3 regions of the Shimwellia blattae DSM 4481 genome follow, and region 1 is predicted to be linked to each of the others. Evidence: predicted binding sites of a transcription regulator. Region 1 holds the regulator's gene; each other region holds the start of a gene.

Region 1 (6,094 bases):
GCAGCGATACGCCGGTCACCAGCAACATCACAAAAAATCCCACCACAAACAGCAGTTCAACCATTCTCTCTTCTCCTTGCGTCATCCTGCGGCTGGCTTCACGCCATATCACATCATCTGAGAAGAGAGCATACAAAAATCATGCCATTTTTATCTTTATGATTTAAAAGAAAATGCCCCAACCGGTGGGCTGGGGCATCGTCAAATTCACTAAATTACGGTCAGAAATCAGCGTTTATCCGCCACCAGCGCCAGCGCCTGCTCCAGCACCCGGATATCGGCCCCGGCTTTATGGGCGTTCTCGCTCAGGTGCCGCCGCCACTGCCGGGCGCCGGGGATCCCCTGAAACAGCCCCAGCATATGGCGGGTAATATGCCCCAGATAGCAGCCACGGCTGAGCTCGCGCTCAATATACGGGTACATGGCGCGCACCACGGCAACCGGATCGGCACAGCTTTCGGTGGTGCCAAAAATATCCCGGTCTACCGCCGCCAGCATGCCCGGGTTCTGGTACGCCTCGCGCCCGACCATCACCCCGTCCATATGTTCAAGGTGCGCGCGGGCCTCCGCCAGGGATTTAATGCCGCCGTTGAGCGACATGGTCAGCCCGGGGAAATCGCGTTTTAACTGGTACACCCGCGGGTAGTCCAGCGGCGGGATCTCGCGGTTTTCTTTCGGGCTTAAGCCGGAAAGCCAGGCTTTACGGGCGTGGATAATAAACGTCTCGCAGCCGCCCTTTTGGGCCACGGTGCCCACAAAGTCACACAGAAACGCGTAGCTGTCCTGATCATCAATGCCGATACGGGTTTTCACCGTCACCGGAACCGTGACCACCTCACGCATGGCGGCCACACAATCCGCCACCAGGTCCGCTTCGCCCATCAGGCAGGCGCCAAAGCGGCCATTCTGAACCCGGTCCGACGGGCAGCCCACATTGAGGTTTATCTCATCATAGCCGCGCTCTTCGGCCAGCCGGGCGCACTGGGCCAGCGCCCGGGGATCGCTGCCGCCCAGTTGCAGCGCCAGCGGGTGCTCTTCCTCGTTATAGGCCAGATAGTCGCCCTTGCCGTGAATAATCGCCCCGGTGGTGACCATTTCGGTGTACAGCAGCGTATTGCGGGATAACAGACGCAGGAAATAACGGCAGTGGCGGTCAGTCCAGTCGAGCATGGGCGCAACGGAAAAGCGCAGTGGCGCAAAGGCAGTAGCTTGGTTTTCTGGCAGCATGGTCACGAGTTGATAATCGGTTTCGGAAAAAATAGCGCGCTACTATAGCACAGAAATTATCCGCGTCAGCGGCGCGGCTTTTTCAGCTGATCCGGTTTACCGTCGTGAGCGCCGAAGAACTGCGGCGGATGATCTATCCAGCGATCGTGACGGGTGGCCGCATAGCCGGGGTTTAACGGGAAATAGGTCCGGTTATCCGGGTGGGGTGGCTCCTCCACCACCAGGAAGCGCACATCTTCCGCAGTGTTATTGAGGAAGGTATGGCACAAGCCGGTTCCCGGCACAAAACCGACACTATCCCCCGGGGAGAGCTCATGCAAAGAGCCGTTCACCCAGACCTGAGGATACCCCTCCAGCACGTAGATATAGAGCTCGTCACTGCTCTGGGCATAGGGGTATGAGGTGCGACGGCCCGGCGGCAGGCGAATGTGGGACACCCCAAGGCGGCGCAACCCCACATGGCGGGCAACCGGCGTGCTGATGGCAAATTTTTCGTCACTTCCCGGGTATCCCGCGTTATCCGGTCCTTCCAGAACGTGCCAGTGCTTAATGTAATCTGGTCGCTTCATGCTGCCATCTCCCGTTATGTCCGAAAAATAAGTATGGCAAAAATCGCGTTTGTCGGCGTTTTCCACAGCCTGTGATAAAGTAACGCTTTACCGGCAAAAAATATGAGGGTGCTGATGGACGCGACCACATCTCAATACGTGCTGTCACAGGCTGAAAAGCTGTGCGGGCAACGCAACGTACGCCTGACGCCCCAGCGTCTGGAAGTCCTGCGGTTGATGACGCTCCAGAACGGTGCCATCAGCGCTTACGATCTGCTGGATCTGCTGCGGGTTTCTGAGCCCCAGGCCAAGCCGCCTACCGTTTACCGGGCGCTGGATTTCCTGCTGGAGCAGGGTTTTGTCCATAAGGTTGAGTCCACCAACAGCTATGTATTGTGCCATCTGTTTGATCAACCAACGCATACCTCAGCCATGTTTATATGCGACCGTTGCGGTGTAGTAAAGGAAGAGTGCGCCCAGGGGGTTGAAGATATTATGCAGAGCCTGGCGGCAAAATCCGGGTTTGCGCTGCACCATAACGTGATTGAGGCGCACGGCCTGTGCGCCGCCTGTGTGGAAGTGGAAACCTGCCGCCACCCTGAGCAGTGCTCCCATGACCACAGTATTACGGTAAAAAAACGCGGCCGCAGTTAACCGGCAAACCACCTGTCCTGGCGCCACAGCCTGCGCCACATCCAGCCCAGCGACAGGCCGCGTAACGCCAGAAACACCAGCAGCGCCAGCCATAAGCCGTGGTTCCCGAGCCCGGGAAGGGCCAGCAGGGCCAGGCCAAAACCGGCGGCGGCTATCGCCATACTGTTGCGCATCTCGCGCCCGCGCGTGGCCCCGACAAACATCCCGTCCAGCAGGTAGCACCAGACCCCCACCAGCGGCAGCGCAATTTGCCACCACAGATAGTGGCGGGCCAGCTCACGCAGTGGGGTAATCGAGGTCAGCGCGTCAATAATCGCCCCGCCGCACAGGGCGTATGCCAGCGCAAAGCCCAGCGCCACCAGGCCCGCCTGGCGGCAGGCCGCGTACCATACGGTCAGCAGCTGGCTGCGGTCCCGGGCACCAAACGCCTGGCCCGAGTGGGCCTCCACCGCATAGGCAAAGCCATCCAGCGCGTAGGCGGTAAAGGTCAGAAAGGTCATCAGCAGGGCGTTTACCGCCACAATATCGTTACCCTGGCGGGCACCCAGTACGGTAATAGAGGCAAAACAGAGCTGGATCAGCAGCGATCGCAGCATAATGTCGCGGTTCAGCGCCAGCAGACGCCCGAGATCGCCGCGCCAGGCCTGGCGCAGCATGGCCGCAGACACGCCGCGCAGCCTGAGCACTTTCCAGGCCATCAGCGCGCCGGTCGCAAGCGTGGCGTATTCAGCCACAACGGTTGCCAGTGCGGCCCCCTGCACGTTCATACCGGCCCCGACCACCAGCCAGAGATCCAGCACAATATTGAGGATATTCCCCACCACCAGCAGAATAACCGGTGCCCGGGCATACTGCACACCCAGCAGCCAGCCCAGCAGCACCATATTCGCCAGTGCGGCCGGGGCGCTGAGCCAGCGGATCTCAAGGAATCGCCGGGCCTGGTGCAGCACCGCATCGCTGCCGCCCACCAGATGCAGCGCCAGATCAATAAGCGGCGCCCGGAACAGTAAAATCGCCACCCCGGCGACCAGGGCAATCAGTAGCGGCTGGGCCAGTGCCCGGGCCAGCCCGAGAGGGTCCCGGGCCCCGTAGGCCTGGGCGGTCAGCCCGGTGGTACTCATGCGTAAAAACAGCAGCAGCATAAACAAAAAGCTGGTTACCGTGGCCCCCACCGCCACACCGCCCAGGTAATCCGGGCTGTCCAGGTGGCCGATAACGGCAGTATCCACCAGCCCCAGCAGCGGGACAGTAACATTGGAAAATATCATGGGCAGCGCCAGGCGCCACAAGGCCCGATCCGCTGTAGAGAAGAACGTCATGAGATACCCGAAAAAGAGGCAAAACAACACCGTAGCGCCCCGGGGGCGCTACGGTCAGTCAGAAAAGAAGGGGTGGAATTACAGCCATTCACCGTTGCGGATAACCCCAACGGCCAGCCCTTCAATGGTGAAGTTCTGCTCGCGCAGGTCAACCACTATCGGGCTGAATTCGCTGTTTTCAGGCAGCAGCTGCACGGTATTGCCCTGTTTTTTCAGGCGCTTTACCGTTACTTCGTCGTCAATGCGCGCCACAATCACCTGGCCGTTGCGCGCTTCCTGGGTTTTATGCACCGCCAGCAGATCGCCATCCATAATGCCGATGTCTTTCATCGACATGCCGCTAACGCGCAGCAGAAAATCCGCACTGGGTTTAAACAACTGAGGATCGACCTGATAATGGCCTTCAATATGCTGCTGGGCCAGGAGAGGCTCACCTGCGGCCACGCGGCCAACCAGCGGTAAGCCCTCTTCTTCCTCTTCCTGCAGCAGGCGGATGCCACGGGACGCGCCGGACACAATCTCAATGGCCCCTTTACGGGCCAGAGCTTTCAGGTGCTCTTCCGCCGCATTCGGGGAACGGAACCCCAGGCGCTGGGCGATTTCAGCACGGGTCGGTGGCATACCGGTCTGGCTGATATGATCCCGGATAAGATCAAACACCTCTTGCTGCCTGGTTGTTAATGCTTTCATTCCGCCCCCTGGGTGTATATACAGTTATGCTGTGAGTATATACAGTCTTCGGTGATTTTGGAACCATACGGCCCGTAAAAAAACCAGCCACTTACCGGTTTTGCGAGGCTTAACGGAAATACTGCCAGAGCAGCACAACCCAGATAAACAGCGCCAGTAACAGCGCAAACAGCACCGCCGCCGAGGCCATATCCTTCGCCCGGCCAGAGAGCTCATGGTGCTCCAGACCAATACGGTCAACCACCGCTTCAATGGCGCTGTTGAGGATCTCTACGATCATCACCAGCACCAGAGAGCCTATCAGCAGGATCCGGGCGACCGGGTCAACATCCAGCCAGCAGGCGACAATAATCCCCACAATAGACAGCATCCCCTCCTGGCGGAAGGCCGCTTCGTTGATCCATGCGGCTTTGATGCCTTTCCACGAGTAACCTGCTGCTTTAATGATCCGGGTTAACCCGGTTGCGGATGTATTTGCCATGAAAAATGCCTTATGAAAAAAAGCCCGTTGTCGGGGGGCCGATTATATACTGTGAAAGTTTCTCATTAATACAGCCCGTTGCACACCGGTTATCCCCGCACCGCCACCCGGTCCGGCCCGGGAAAAGGCCGGGCGCGGTTGTGTGGCAAAAAGGGTCGCGACAGGGCACAGAAATCCACACTGTTTTCTGATATTCTTGCAGCGCATTTGCATGATTAACCCAGAGGCTTTACATCGTTTATGTCAGGCTGGCCAAGTATTTACTATAAGTTACTGAATTTACCATTAAGTCTGATGGTAAAAAGCAAATCTATTCCGGCGGATCCGGCTCCTGAACTGGGCCTGGATACCTCACGCCCGATTATGTATGTGCTGCCTTATAATTCCAAGGCAGACCTGCTGACGCTGCGTGCCCAGTGTCTGGCCCATGATCTTCCGGATCCCCTTGAACCTCTTGAAATAGACGGCACCGAGCTGCCGCGCTATGTGTTCGTCCACGGTGGGCCGCGGGTGTTCACCTATTACGCGCCAAAAGAAGAGACCATTAAGCTGTTTCACCAGTATCTGGATCTCCACCGGGCGAACCCGGATCTGGATGTGCAGCTGGTGCCGGTCTCCGTGATGTTCGGCCGCGCACCGGGCCGGGAAAAAGGGGAAGTGAACCCGCCGCTGCGGATGCTTAACGGCATTCAGAAATTCTCTGCCGTCTTCTGGCTGGGCCGCGACAGCTTTGTGCGCTTCTCGCCGCCGGTCTCATTACGCTGGATGGCCACCGAACACGGCACTGACAAATCCATCGCCCAGAAGCTGGCGCGCGTCGCGCGGATGCATTTTGCCCGCCAGCGCCTGGCGGCGGTTGGCCCGCGCCTGCCGGTGCGCCAGGATCTGTTCAATAAGCTGCTGGCCTCCAAAGCGATTGCCAAAGCGGTAGAAGACGAAGCCCGCAGTAAGAAAATTTCCCATGAGAAGGCCCAGCAGAATGCCGTGGCGCTGATGGAGGAGATCGCGGCCAACTTCTCTTACGAAGCTATCCGCATGAGCGACCGGATCCTCGGTTTTACCTGGAACCGCCTCTACCAGGGGATCAACGTCCATAACGCCGAGCGCGTGCGTCAGCTGGCCCATGAAGGCCATGAACTGGTCTATGTGCCCTGCCACCGCAGCCATATGGACTA
Region 2 (6,094 bases), 1.3 Mb from region 1:
ATAACGTCCGAATTTTACTTGCCCTTAGCGGTACTACGGGGCTGCCCTGGTATCTGGGTAATGTCACGTTAACCATTCCGCTTACCCTGGGGGTGGTGGCTGCCGCGCTGACCGATCTTGACGACCGGCTCACCGGCAGGTTACGTAATTTGCTGATAACCCTGTGCTGTTTTCTGGTCGCCTCTACATCGGTTGAACTGTTATTCCCCTATCCGTGGTTATTTGCCCTCGGTCTGATGCTCTCCAGCTGCGGGTTTATTCTGCTGGGTGGGCTTGGCCAGCGCTATGCCACCATTGCGTTCGGGGCCCTGCTGATTGCTATCTACACCATGCTGGGCATTTCGCTCTATCAGCACTGGTATCAGCAGCCCTTGTTATTACTGGCAGGCGCTGTCTGGTATAACCTGCTCACCCTGGTGGGCCACCTGCTCTTTCCCATCCGCCCGCTACAGGACAACCTGGCCCGCTGCTATGATCAGCTGGCCAGCTATCTGGAGCTGAAATCCCGGTTATTTGATCCGGATATTGAAAACGAAAGCCAGGCACCGACGCTTGAACTGGCGCTGGCTAACGGCCAGCTGGTTGCCATACTCAACCAGACCAAAGGCTCCCTGCTGACCCGTCTGCGCGGTGACCGCGGGCAACGCAGCACCCGGCGCACCCTGCATTATTACTTCCTCGCGCAGGATATTCAGGAGCGGGCCAGCTCTTCCCACGTGCAGTATCAGGCCCTGCGGGAGAAGCTGCGCCACAGCGATATTATGTTTCGTTTTCAGCGCCTGATGTCTACCCAGGCCCTCGCCTGCCAGAAACTTTCCCGCTCCATTTTGCAAAACCGGCCTTACCAGCATGATCCCTGGTTTGAACGGGCATTTACGCACCTTGATGCGGCCATCTCCCGGCTGGGCAACTGCGGGCTGAGCGGCAGTGAAATGAACGCGATTCGCTTCCTTATGAAGAATCTGCGCGCCATTGATGCGCAGCTGGCGACCGTTGAATCGGAACAGGCGCTGGCGGCACCGGCGGGCAGCACGGAAAACACCCTCGCGGACGACAGCCTGCACGGGATGAGCGATATCTGGCTGCGGCTGAGCCGCAATTTTACGCCTGAGTCTGCCCTGTTTCGCCATGCGGTCAGAATGTCGGTGGTGCTCAGTATCGGGTATGCCTTTATTCAGATAACCGGGATGCAGCACGGTTACTGGATCCTGCTCACCAGCCTGTTTGTCTGCCAGCCAAACTACAACGCCACGCGCCACCGCCTGGCGCTGCGTATTGTCGGCACCCTGGCCGGTGTTGCCATTGGCCTGCCGGTGCTGTGGCTGGTGCCCTCCGTGGAGGGCCAGCTGTTGCTGATTGTGATTACCGGGGTCCTGTTTTTTGCCTTCCGTAATGTGCAGTACGCCCACGCTACGTTGTTTATCACCCTGCTGGTGCTGCTCTGTTTCAACCTGCTGGGTGAAGGGTTTGAGGTGGCGCTACCGCGGGTTATCGATACCCTGCTGGGCTGTGCCATCGCCTGGGCGGCGGTCAGCTTTATCTGGCCGGACTGGAAATTCCGCCACCTGCCACGCGTGGTGAGCCGGGCGCTGGACGCCAACTGCCGCTATCTGGATGCCATTCTGGAGCAGTACCACCAGGGGCGGGATAACCGGCTTGCCTACCGCATAGCCCGGCGGGACGCCCACAACAGCGATGCGGATTTTGCCTCGGTGGTGTCGAATATGTCGTCAGAGCCGGGAATGACCCAGGAAGACAGGGATAATGCGTTCCGGTTGCTGTGCCTGAACCATACCTTTAACAGTTATATTTCCGCCCTCGGGGCCCACAGGGAAAAACTCACCCGCCCGGATATCCTCGGCCTGCTGGATGACGCAGTCTGCTATGTGGATGATGCTCTGCACCAGCGGCCGGTTGATGAAGAACGGGTGAGCAAAGCATTCAGCGGGTTATCAGAGCGGATCAGGGCCTGCCAGCCAGACAGCGACACCAAAGAGCCGCTGGTCATTCAGCAAATCGGGCTGATCATTGCGCTACTGCCAGAGATAACCCGGCTCCGGCGCCAGGCTAATCTATAGACAGATTGCCTGAACGGTCGCGCTGTAAGGCCAGCCACCACTCCTGTAGCTCCCGGCGACGCGCCGCCGGGAGCGCCGCCAGGTGCACCCCGCGAATGGCGCCCTCCAGGGCATACAGAATATTAATGCCGATAAACGGATGCACTTTGCGCAATTTTATCCAGCATGCCCGGGCCCCCAGATGGATCAGGGTGTTAACGTCATCGACCCCCACGTCCTGCAACAGCATTTCAATTCTCAGCGATAAGTTAGGCAGATCTTTCAGGCGCTGCGCTGCCTTGCGGCTTTGCTTTTCATCCTGCGCACAGCGCAGTGACTCGCGGGAAAGGGTTAACAGCTGGTGCTTGTCTTCCCAGAGCTCATCATCAACGTGGTAGTATTGTAAGGCCACCGCCCGGCCCCGTTTATGGATCGAAAGCATCCCGGGTTCCCGGCGGCTCACGTAGGTTGCGGCCTGCTCGCAGGCGCGCAGATACAGCTCCCCTTCTGCCACCATGGCGAACACGGTGTTGTCCACAAACAGACTGTACCCGCCAAACAGCGCCCGGTGCTTAATTTCCCCAAGTTCTGACAAGTATTCTCGGGATGCCCGGATCCGCTCAAGCGATGCTTTTTTCATATAAAAATCCTTATTAATTAATAGATAAAGTTCAGTTTGCTCTATTAACGGATCCGCTATATGCACGTTAAGCAACTTGATCATCCCGGGCAATCACAATTTTATGATCCGGCAAAGTACAGCGAGAATTTGCGAGTCAGTTTCAGAAATTCCGGTTGATCTTTACGCCGCACCGGATTACTGTATATTCATACAGTACACCGTAAGGATGAACCGACTATGCACTCACCTGCTCAGCACACTGTCAGAAATACCCGCCCTGCCGCCCACCCTGTTGCGGGGGAAACACATCGCGCCCGGAATGCATGCCAGGGGCTGGTCAGTGAAGTTGTCTATAATGAGGGTCAGCCTGGGTTAACACAGTTACTGTTACTGCCGCTGCTGCAACAACTGGGGCAGCAGTCACGCTGGCAGCTGTGGCTTACCCCGCAGCAAAAACTGAGCCGCCACTGGGTGCAGGATGTGGGCCTTCCTTTATCGAAGGTGATGCAGGTCAGCCAGATGGGGCCTTCTACCATGGTAGACGCCATGGAAAAGGCACTGCGTACCGGTAACTACAGTGTGGTGGTGGGGTGGTTACCTGGTGAATTATCAGACTATGATCATCGCAGGCTGACGAACGCAGCGGAACAGGGTAACGCGATTGGCCTGATTATGCGTCCCACTCCAGGGCATTCTGTGAAGTCAGGACCACAAAATTCTCTAAAAATTCATTCTGGATTGTATCATTAAGTAAATTTTCAGATTTGTCCCGACTTTTTTTTTGCGCTACCGTCAACTACTTGTTACACAGCAGAAAACCCCACAACTACAGGGTTTAGCCGTGATATTGCTGAATTTTTGTGGGTCAAAAAAACAGCAAAAATGTTGAGTTTTGTAAAAACTGATCGTTTTTATTCATATACCTGACTGACTTCACACTTGTAAGTTTTTCGCGACGTTGTAGACTTTACCGTACCTGGGGTGTTCATCATAAGCTGAAACAATCAGCACAGTTACAAATGAATGCCTGTCTGGTGAAGGATTTAACCGTCGGCTTTAAAATAGCTTTAAAGCCTGCGGGAATTTTGGATGATAACGAGGCGCAAAAAATGAAAAAGACAGCTATCGCAATTGCAGTGGCTCTGGCTGGCTTCGCTACTGTAGCGCAGGCCGCTCCTAAAGATAATACCTGGTACGCAGGTGGTAAACTGGGTTGGTCTCAGTATCATGACACCGGTTTCTACGGTAATGGCTACCAGAACAACAACGGTGCTACTCATGAAAGCCAGCTGGGCGCAGGCGCGTTCGGTGGTTATCAGGTAAACCCGTACCTGGCATTTGAAGGTGGTTACGACTGGTTAGGCCGTATGCCGTACAAAGGCGACCAGGTTAACGGCGCTTTCAAATCTCAGGGCGTTCAGCTGACTGCTAAACTCAGCTACCCGATCTATGACGATCTGGATATCTATACCCGTCTGGGTGGTATGGTATGGCGCGCTGACGCTAAAAACAACGTAGTTGGCGGCGATCGTCGTAGCAACCACGATACCGGCGTTTCTCCGGTATTCGCAGGTGGTGTTGAATACGCATGGACCCCGTCCATCGCTACTCGTCTGGAATACCAGTGGATCAACAACATTGGTGACGCTGGTACCGTTGGTACTCGTCCGGACAACGGCATGCTGAGCGTGGGCGTTTCCTACCGTTTCGGTCAGGACGAAGCTGCACCGGTTGTAGCTCCGGCTCCGGCCCCGGCTCCTCAGGTACAGACCAAACACTTCACCCTGAAGTCTGACGTACTGTTCAACTTCAACAAATCTACCCTGAAACCGGAAGGTCAGCAGGCACTGGATCAGCTGTACACCCAGCTGAGCAACCTGGATCCGAAAGACGGCGCAGTAGTTGTTCTGGGCTACACCGACCGCATCGGTTCTGACGCTTACAACCAGCGTCTGTCCCAGCAGCGTGCTCAGTCCGTTGTTGACTACCTGGTATCTAAAGGTATCCCGGCAGGTAAAATCACTGCTCAGGGCCAGGGTGAATCTAACCCGGTTACCGGTAACACCTGTGACAACGTTAAGAAACGTGCTGCTCTGATCGACTGCCTGGCACCGGATCGTCGTGTTGAGATCGAAGTGAAAGGCGTTAAAGACGTTGTAACTCAGCCGCAGGCTTAAGTTTACAATGACAAAAAACCCCGCTCCGGCGGGGTTTTTTTATGGCTTTTTCAGCCAGTGCGTCACTATGGCAACAGGCGCTGACCGCCAGTTACTCTTTGGTCAGCAGCGCCTGTAAATCCTGCTTCAGGCTCGACATTTGCGTTTCGTACTGCTCTTTTCTTTCCGCGTCTTCTATCAGCTGTACTATTGTTTCTGACAGCGTATTACCCCGGCGCTGGGACAAGCCCGCCAGGCGTTGCCACACCAGATACTCCAGATCGATAGATTTCTTACGGGTGTGCTGGTGCTCCGCATTAAAATGCCGCTTACGCCGCGCGCGGATAGTCTGCTTCATCCGGTTGCTCAGCGCCGGATTCATATGGCGAACAATCCAGTCCGTGACTTTCACCGGCTCATTTTCCAGCGCCAGCAACTGCTTCAGGGCGTCCTGCTCCTCGCCTTTATCCAGATGACGGGTTATCGGCTCCCCTTCGCGATGCTTTTTCACGAGGTACTTCCATTTCCAGCCGCTTTCGAGATTTTCCAGTTGTTGATATTTCATTCTGCTCTCGGGTCACCTTGCTACTTCATTTCAGGATATCAGCATTTCATCACTTTGCTTAAGATAATAACGGACCTTAATCAGGTTACAAAATTCCTTTGCATATCTGGTGTTAGATACCTCCCCCGCCCTCAAAAGATGGCGCCGGTACGTGTGCTGCCTGACCACTTCCTGTATAATTGCCGCTTTATCATCTGAAGAATAATTCACTACCTTGACCATAAATCAACTTCCATGGCGTGTACTGATACCTGAGACAGACTCCTGGCAATCTGTCTTTGACGCTCCGTTGCCCGCGACCCGTACTGAAGATGCATTTGAAACAGTGCAGGCGCGCCTGTGTTACGGCTTACAGCAATTCTGCCATCCGTGGGGATACTCCCGTACCCTGCTGCTTCGCGCCCCTGAGGATAGCGAAACACTGGCGCTGATTACCGACGCCGTGCGCCGTACACATGTTCCCGGCGCAACCCAGTACGGCGGGCACTATCTGATTGACGGCAACACCGTCACCTTTACCGCCGCTGGCGGGCGTGCCGGTGATTTTACCGCCACGGGAGAGGTGGTGACAGCAGAGTGGATAGAAAACGACCAGCTGTTTGGCTGCGTGCGCCAGCACAACCAGGGTATCACCCTGCAACCGGGCCTGCTGCATAAAGCAAACGGCGGCGTATTGATCCTGTCGATGCGCAGC
Region 3 (6,094 bases), 1.4 Mb from region 1:
GGTATCCAGGCGCTGTTTGTGCGCCGTGATGAGGTCGAAGAAGCCTGGAAGTGGGTGGACTCCATTACCGAAGCCTGGGCGCTGGATAACGACGCACCGAAACCGTATCAGGCGGGAACCTGGGGGCCGGTAGCATCCGTGGCCATGATCACCCGTGATGGCCGTTCCTGGAATGAGTTTGAGTGATCTTATCCGGTAAATGCGATGTAAATATTTTACCGGTAACATGATCTGACACAGATTCCGAAAAAATATTTTTAACTAAAGCCCCGTTCTGGATTAACCAGCGGGGCTTTTTTAGTTACACTAGCTGAAGCGATTTTGCCCCTGTGGCCCAGTGAACGTAGTGCTGTAAGTGTTTTATACTGAGAATTGAACGTCCTGGGCCGCCTGCTCCGGCAGAAACTTTATGAGGATCCATTATGAACCCGAATTTGTTACGCGTAACAGAGCGCATTATTGAACGCTCTCGTCCGACTCGTGAAGCCTACCTGGCCCGTATCGAGAAAGCGAAGACCAAAACCGTCCACCGTTCCGAGCTGGCCTGCGGCAACCTGGCCCACGGTTTCGCGGCCTGCCAGCCGGATGATAAAGCCTCGCTCAAGAGTATGTTGCGCAACAATATCGGGATCATTACCGCTTACAACGATATGTTGTCCGCGCACCAGCCTTATGAGCACTACCCGGAGCAGATCCGCAAAGCGCTGCATGAAGTCGGGGCGGTAGCCCAGGTCGCGGGTGGCGTTCCGGCCATGTGTGACGGTGTGACCCAGGGCCAGGACGGGATGGAGCTCTCTTTACTGAGCCGTGAAGTGATCGCCATGTCTGCGGCGGTGGGGCTGTCTCACAATATGTTTGATGGCGCGCTGTTCCTCGGGGTGTGTGACAAGATTGTCCCGGGGCTGGCAATGGCGGCCTTCTCTTTTGGTCACCTGCCTGCGGTGTTTGTTCCCGCCGGTCCGATGTCCAGCGGCCTGCCGAACAAAGAAAAAGTACGTATTCGCCAGCTGTATGCTGAAGGTAAAGTGGACCGCGCTGCCCTGCTGGATGCGGAAGCCGCCTCCTACCATGCGCCGGGTACCTGTACCTTCTACGGTACGGCCAACACCAACCAGATGGTGATTGAATTTATGGGCATGCAGCTGCCGGGCTCCTCGTTTGTACACCCGGACGCCACACTGCGCCATGAGCTGACCGCCGCCGCCGCCCGCCAGGTAACCCGCTTTACCGGCAACGGTAACGAGTGGATGCCGATTGGTAAAATGGTCGACGAGAAAGTGGTGGTCAACGGGATCGTTGCCCTGCTGGCGACCGGTGGCTCTACCAACCATACTATGCACATGGTTGCCATGGCGCGCGCCGCCGGGATCATCATTAACTGGGATGATATCTCTGAAATTTCTGACATCGTGCCGCTGCTGGCGCGTATTTACCCTAACGGCCCGGCAGACATTAACCACTTCCAGGCAGCGGGCGGTATCCCGGTGCTGGTACGTGAGCTGCTCAAAGGCGGCCTGCTGTTTGAAGATGTGCACACCGTGGCAGGCTTTGGCCTGAAACACTACACCATGGAACCCTGGCTGGATAACGGCAAACTGGCATGGCGTGACGGTCCGACCGAATCCCTGGATAAAGACGTGATTGCCAGCCTGGAAAAACCGTTCTCCCACCACGGTGGCACCAAAGTGATGAGCGGCAACCTGGGCCGTGCGGTAATGAAAATCTCCGCCGTACCGGTTGAAAACCAGATTATTGAAGCACCGGCCGTGGTCTTTGAGAGCCAGCACGATGTGCTCCCGGCCTTCGAAGCGGGCGAATTAGACCGCGATTGCGTTGTTGTTGTCCGCCATCAGGGGCCAAAAGCGAACGGTATGCCAGAATTACATAAACTGATGCCGCCACTTGGTGTATTATTGGACCGCCGTTTCAAAGTTGCGCTGGTCACTGACGGGCGCCTGTCCGGTGCCTCTGGTAAAGTGCCGTCCGTTATTCATGTCACCCCGGAAGCCTACGACGGCGGCCCGCTGGCAAAAGTACAAAATGGCGACATGATCCGGGTTAACGGGCAGACCGGCGAGTTGACCTTACTGGTTGATGAGGCGGAGCTCGCAAAACGTGAAGCGTTCCATCCGGACTTCAGCGCTGAGCGCGTGGGAACGGGCCGGGAACTGTTCGGCGCACTGCGTGAAAATATGTCTGGCGCAGAGCAGGGCGCAACGTGCATTAAATTTTGAGTTATCAGCGCCCCCCTGGGGGCGCAACCACTGATTAAATTTACGGGAGAGAGTCTCTGATGAAAAACTGGAAAACAAGTGCGGAACAGATCCTGAAAACCGGTCCGGTCATTCCTGTTATTGTGATTAAAAAACTGGAACACGCGGTACCGATGGCGAAAGCACTGGTTGCCGGTGGCGTGCGCGTTCTGGAAGTGACCCTGCGCACGGAATGTGCCGTAGAGGCTATTCGCCTGATCGCCAAAGAAGTGCCGGACGCGATTGTCGGTGCCGGTACTGTCACCAACCCACAGCAGCTGGCTGAAGTGACCGCCGCAGGCGCGCAGTTTGCTATCAGCCCGGGGCTGACCGAAGCACTGCTGAAAGCCGCTAACGAAGGCCCGATCCCGCTGATCCCGGGTGTTGCCACCGTGTCTGAACTGATGCTGGGTATGGACTACGGTCTGAAAGAGTTCAAATTCTTCCCGGCGGAAGCAAACGGCGGCGTGAAAGCCCTGAAAGCCATTTCTGGCCCGTTCTCACAGCTGCGTATCTGCCCGACCGGCGGTATCTCTCCGGCTAACTACCGCGACTACCTGGCGCTGAAAAGCGTGCTGTGTGTTGGCGGCTCCTGGCTGGTGCCGGACGACGCGATGGAATCCGGTGATTTCGCGCGTATCACCACCCTGGCAAAAGAAGCCGTTGCCGGCGCGAAACTGTAAGTCTCGCCCCTGTCTGAAATCCCCCCGCAATGCGGGGGGATTTTTCTTTTAAGGCAGGATATCGACTGTTGCTGCGGCCTGTCTGGCCCGGACAATCGCCTCCTCGAGCGTCTCCCCACTTGCAAGCGCCACCCCTAAACGACGCGTACCGTTAATCTCCGGTTTGCCGAACAGGCGAATCTGCGTGTCTGCGCCCAGCGCCTCTGCCAGGCGGGCGAATTTAATATTGTCGCTGGTGAGCGTGGGCAGAATCACCGCCGACGCCCCCGGGCCGTACTGGCGGATAGCCCCGACCGGCAGGCCGGTAAAGGCGCGTACATGCAGGGCAAACTCTGACAGGTTCTGGGATATCATGGTCACCATCCCGGTGTCGTGCGGACGGGGGGAGACCTCACTGAAGATAACCTCATCGTCGCAGACAAACAGCTCCACCCCGAACACCCCGTAACCGCCCAGAGCCTCCACCACTTTCGCGGAGATATCCCGGGCCCGGGACAGGGCGAGGGGGCTCATCTGCTGGGGCTGCCAGGACTCGCGGTAATCCCCGTCTTCCTGGCGGTGGCCGATGGGGGCGCAGAAGTGGATCCCGTCTACCGCGCTGACGGTAAGCAGGGTGATTTCGAAATCAAAATTCACAACCCCTTCAACGATCACCCGCCCGGCACCGGCACGCCCGCCTTGCTGGGCGTACTGCCAGGCATCGCTCAGTTGCTCTGCGCGGCGAATAAACGTCTGCCCCTTGCCGGAAGAGCTCATTACCGGTTTTACGATACACGGCAGGCCAATCTCTGCCACCGCCTGGCGAAAGCTGGCTTCGTCACCGGCAAAACGGTAGCGGGAGGTGGGCAGGCCAAGGGTTTCAGCCGCCAGGCGGCGGATACCTTCACGGTTCATGGTCAGGCTTGTGGCCCTGGCGCAGGGCACAACCCGCTGGCCTTTTTGCTCCAGCTCCAGCAGGGTATCGGTGGCGATGGCTTCGATCTCCGGTACGATATAGTCCGGCATCTCCCGGGCGACCAGCGCCTTCAGCGCTTCGCCGTCCAGCATATTGATAACATGGCTGCGGTGGGCAACATGCATTGCCGGGGCATCCGGGTAGCGGTCTACGGCGATGACTTCCAGCCCGAGGCGCTGGCACTCAATGGCAACTTCTTTACCCAGCTCACCGGCACCCAGCAGCATCACGCGCGTGGCTGCCGGGCGTAGCGCGGTTCCCAACATAGACATAATTTCTGTTCCTGGCGTAATTGATGACCGGCGCAGTATATACGAAAACGATTGCGTATAGGGAGTGTTGTTGCCTTGAGCCAGAGCAGATAATTGATTATACTGTATAAAAACACAGTTAATGGAGTCAGTAATGGCCGTTGTCGTCAAGTATGTGGTTATCAGAGAGGGTGAAGAAAAAATGGCTTTCGCCAGTAAAAAGGAGGCTGACGCCTACGACAAAATGCTCGATCTTGCCGCCACCCTGGAGCAGTGGCTTGAACAGGGGCCGGTTGAGCTTGAAGCCCGGCAGCAGGAGGCACTGGCCATGTGGCTGGCAGAGCAGCGGGATACGTTAAGTGCGGTGCTGAAAACCGGCAACCTGCCCGGGGCGGCGGCCAGCACAGCACCCGCAGCGGAGCCCGCCCCGGCCCGCAAGCGCAAAGCCGCCGGAGCCCCGGCTTGAAGTTCTGCCATTTTGTACCAGAGTTTCAGTAACCAGGGTGGGGTAACCCCCCGGCAGGCACACGGATACGTGGTCGCGAGAGTGGAATATAAAACCGGCAAGGTGCACTATACCGCTTACACGGGCAGCCACGGGGCGGCCCGAATATCTGAACTCTGTGTAAATCAGTGAAGCCACATGCCACCAAAAGCAAAAAAAATTCCCCACGCCATGACGCTGCATGGTGAAACCCGCATTGATAACTACTACTGGCTGCGGGACGACACCCGGACTGATCCACAGATACTGAGCTATCTGGAGCAGGAAAATCAGTACGGCAGGCAGATCATGGCCAGCCAGAACGATCTGCGCGACACGCTGCTTGGTGAGATCCTGCAGCGTATTCCCCAGCGGGATGCCTCCGCCCCCTGGGAGAAAAACGGCTACCGCTACCGGCATATTTATGAATCCGGCGGCGAGTACCCGGTCTACCAGCGCCAGCCGGTTGCCACCTGTACCCCGGATGCGTGGGACATTCTGCTTGATGGCAACCAGCGCGCCGCCGGCAGCGAATTCTGGGACATGGGGGGGATGAGCGTCAGCACGGATAACCGGATCATGGCCGTGGCGGAGGACTACCTTTCACGCCGCCAGTACGGGCTGCGCTTTAAGGATCTGGAGAGCGGCAACTGGTATCCGGAAACCCTGGAAAATGTCTCTGCCAGTTTTGTCTGGGCCAATGATGGCGCCACCCTGTATTACATCCGCAAGCATCCGCAAACCCTGTTGCCCTACCAGGTCTGGCGCCACCGGGTAGGGTCGCCTGGCCGTGAGGATACGCTGATTTACGAAGAGCGCGACGAGCGCTATTACGTCAGCCTGAGTAAGTCCACATCGCGCAAATATGTGCTTATCTACCTCTCCAGTACCAGCACCAGCGAAATTCTGCTGCTGGATGCCGACGATCAGCAGGCTGAGCCGGTGAGCTTTCTGCCACGGCGTCACGATCATGAGTACAGTATCGACCACTACCAGCACTGGTTTTATATCCGCTCGAACCGGGAGGGCAAGAACTTCGCCCTGTACCGCTCCCGGGTGGCGGAGGAGAGCGCCTGGAAAACGCTGATTGCCCACCGCCAGGATGTCATGCTGGAGAGTTTTACCCTGTTCAGCCGCTGGCTGGTGCTGGAAGAGCGCGAACAGGGGCTGACCCAACTGCGCTTAATTCACCGCCAGACCCGCGCCGAATCGCGCATCGCTTTTGATGACCCGGCCTACGTGACCTGGGTCGCCACCAATCCGGAGCCCGACACCCCGTGGCTGCGTTACGGATACTCCTCCATGACCGCCGCAGACACCCTGTATGCCCTGAATATGGACACCGGGGAGCGGGTGGTACTCAAACAGCAGGAGGTGCCCGGCTACCAGGCCTGCGATTACCGCAGCGAGCGGTTGTGGGTCCGGGCGGAAGATGGCGCGCAGATCCCCGTCTCGGTGGTGTATCACCG

The links. Region 1 encodes LexA, which represses DNA repair genes until DNA is damaged. Its sites were predicted from a motif close to TNCTGTATGTACATACAGNA; they were not measured.
Region 2: the regulator LexA is predicted to act here: its motif matches at 2,876-2,895, upstream of sulA (SOS-induced cell division inhibitor SulA).
Region 3: the regulator LexA is predicted to act here: its motif matches at 4,263-4,282, upstream of EBL_RS11150 (YebG family protein).

What each region holds. Positions count from the first base shown of each region.
Region 1 covers NC_017910.1:3,788,490-3,794,583, forward strand. Annotated here, with positions in the region: gene pspG (envelope stress response protein PspG) at 1-64, opposite strand, end outside; gene dusA (tRNA dihydrouridine(20/20a) synthase DusA) at 229-1,227, opposite strand; gene EBL_RS17755 (cupin domain-containing protein) at 1,293-1,796, opposite strand; gene zur (zinc uptake transcriptional repressor Zur) at 1,911-2,429, shown strand; gene dinF (MATE family efflux transporter DinF) at 2,426-3,748, opposite strand; gene lexA (transcriptional repressor LexA) at 3,827-4,438, opposite strand; gene EBL_RS17775 (diacylglycerol kinase) at 4,548-4,919, opposite strand; gene plsB (glycerol-3-phosphate 1-O-acyltransferase PlsB) at 5,160-6,094, shown strand, end outside.
Region 2 covers NC_017910.1:2,530,686-2,536,779, forward strand. Annotated here, with positions in the region: gene yccS (YccS family putative transporter) at 1-2,078, shown strand, start outside; gene EBL_RS11955 (TfoX/Sxy family DNA transformation protein) at 2,068-2,697, opposite strand; gene sulA (SOS-induced cell division inhibitor SulA) at 2,917-3,429, shown strand; gene ompA (porin OmpA) at 3,789-4,856, shown strand; gene matP (macrodomain Ter protein MatP) at 4,948-5,400, opposite strand; gene EBL_RS11980 (AAA family ATPase) at 5,615-6,094, shown strand, end outside.
Region 3 covers NC_017910.1:2,360,701-2,366,794, reverse strand. Annotated here, with positions in the region: gene zwf (glucose-6-phosphate dehydrogenase) at 1-186, shown strand, start outside; gene edd (phosphogluconate dehydratase) at 423-2,234, shown strand; gene EBL_RS11160 (bifunctional 4-hydroxy-2-oxoglutarate aldolase/2-dehydro-3-deoxy-phosphogluconate aldolase) at 2,294-2,935, shown strand; gene purT (formate-dependent phosphoribosylglycinamide formyltransferase) at 2,984-4,162, opposite strand; gene EBL_RS11150 (YebG family protein) at 4,296-4,607, shown strand; gene EBL_RS11145 (prolyl oligopeptidase family serine peptidase) at 4,785-6,094, shown strand, end outside.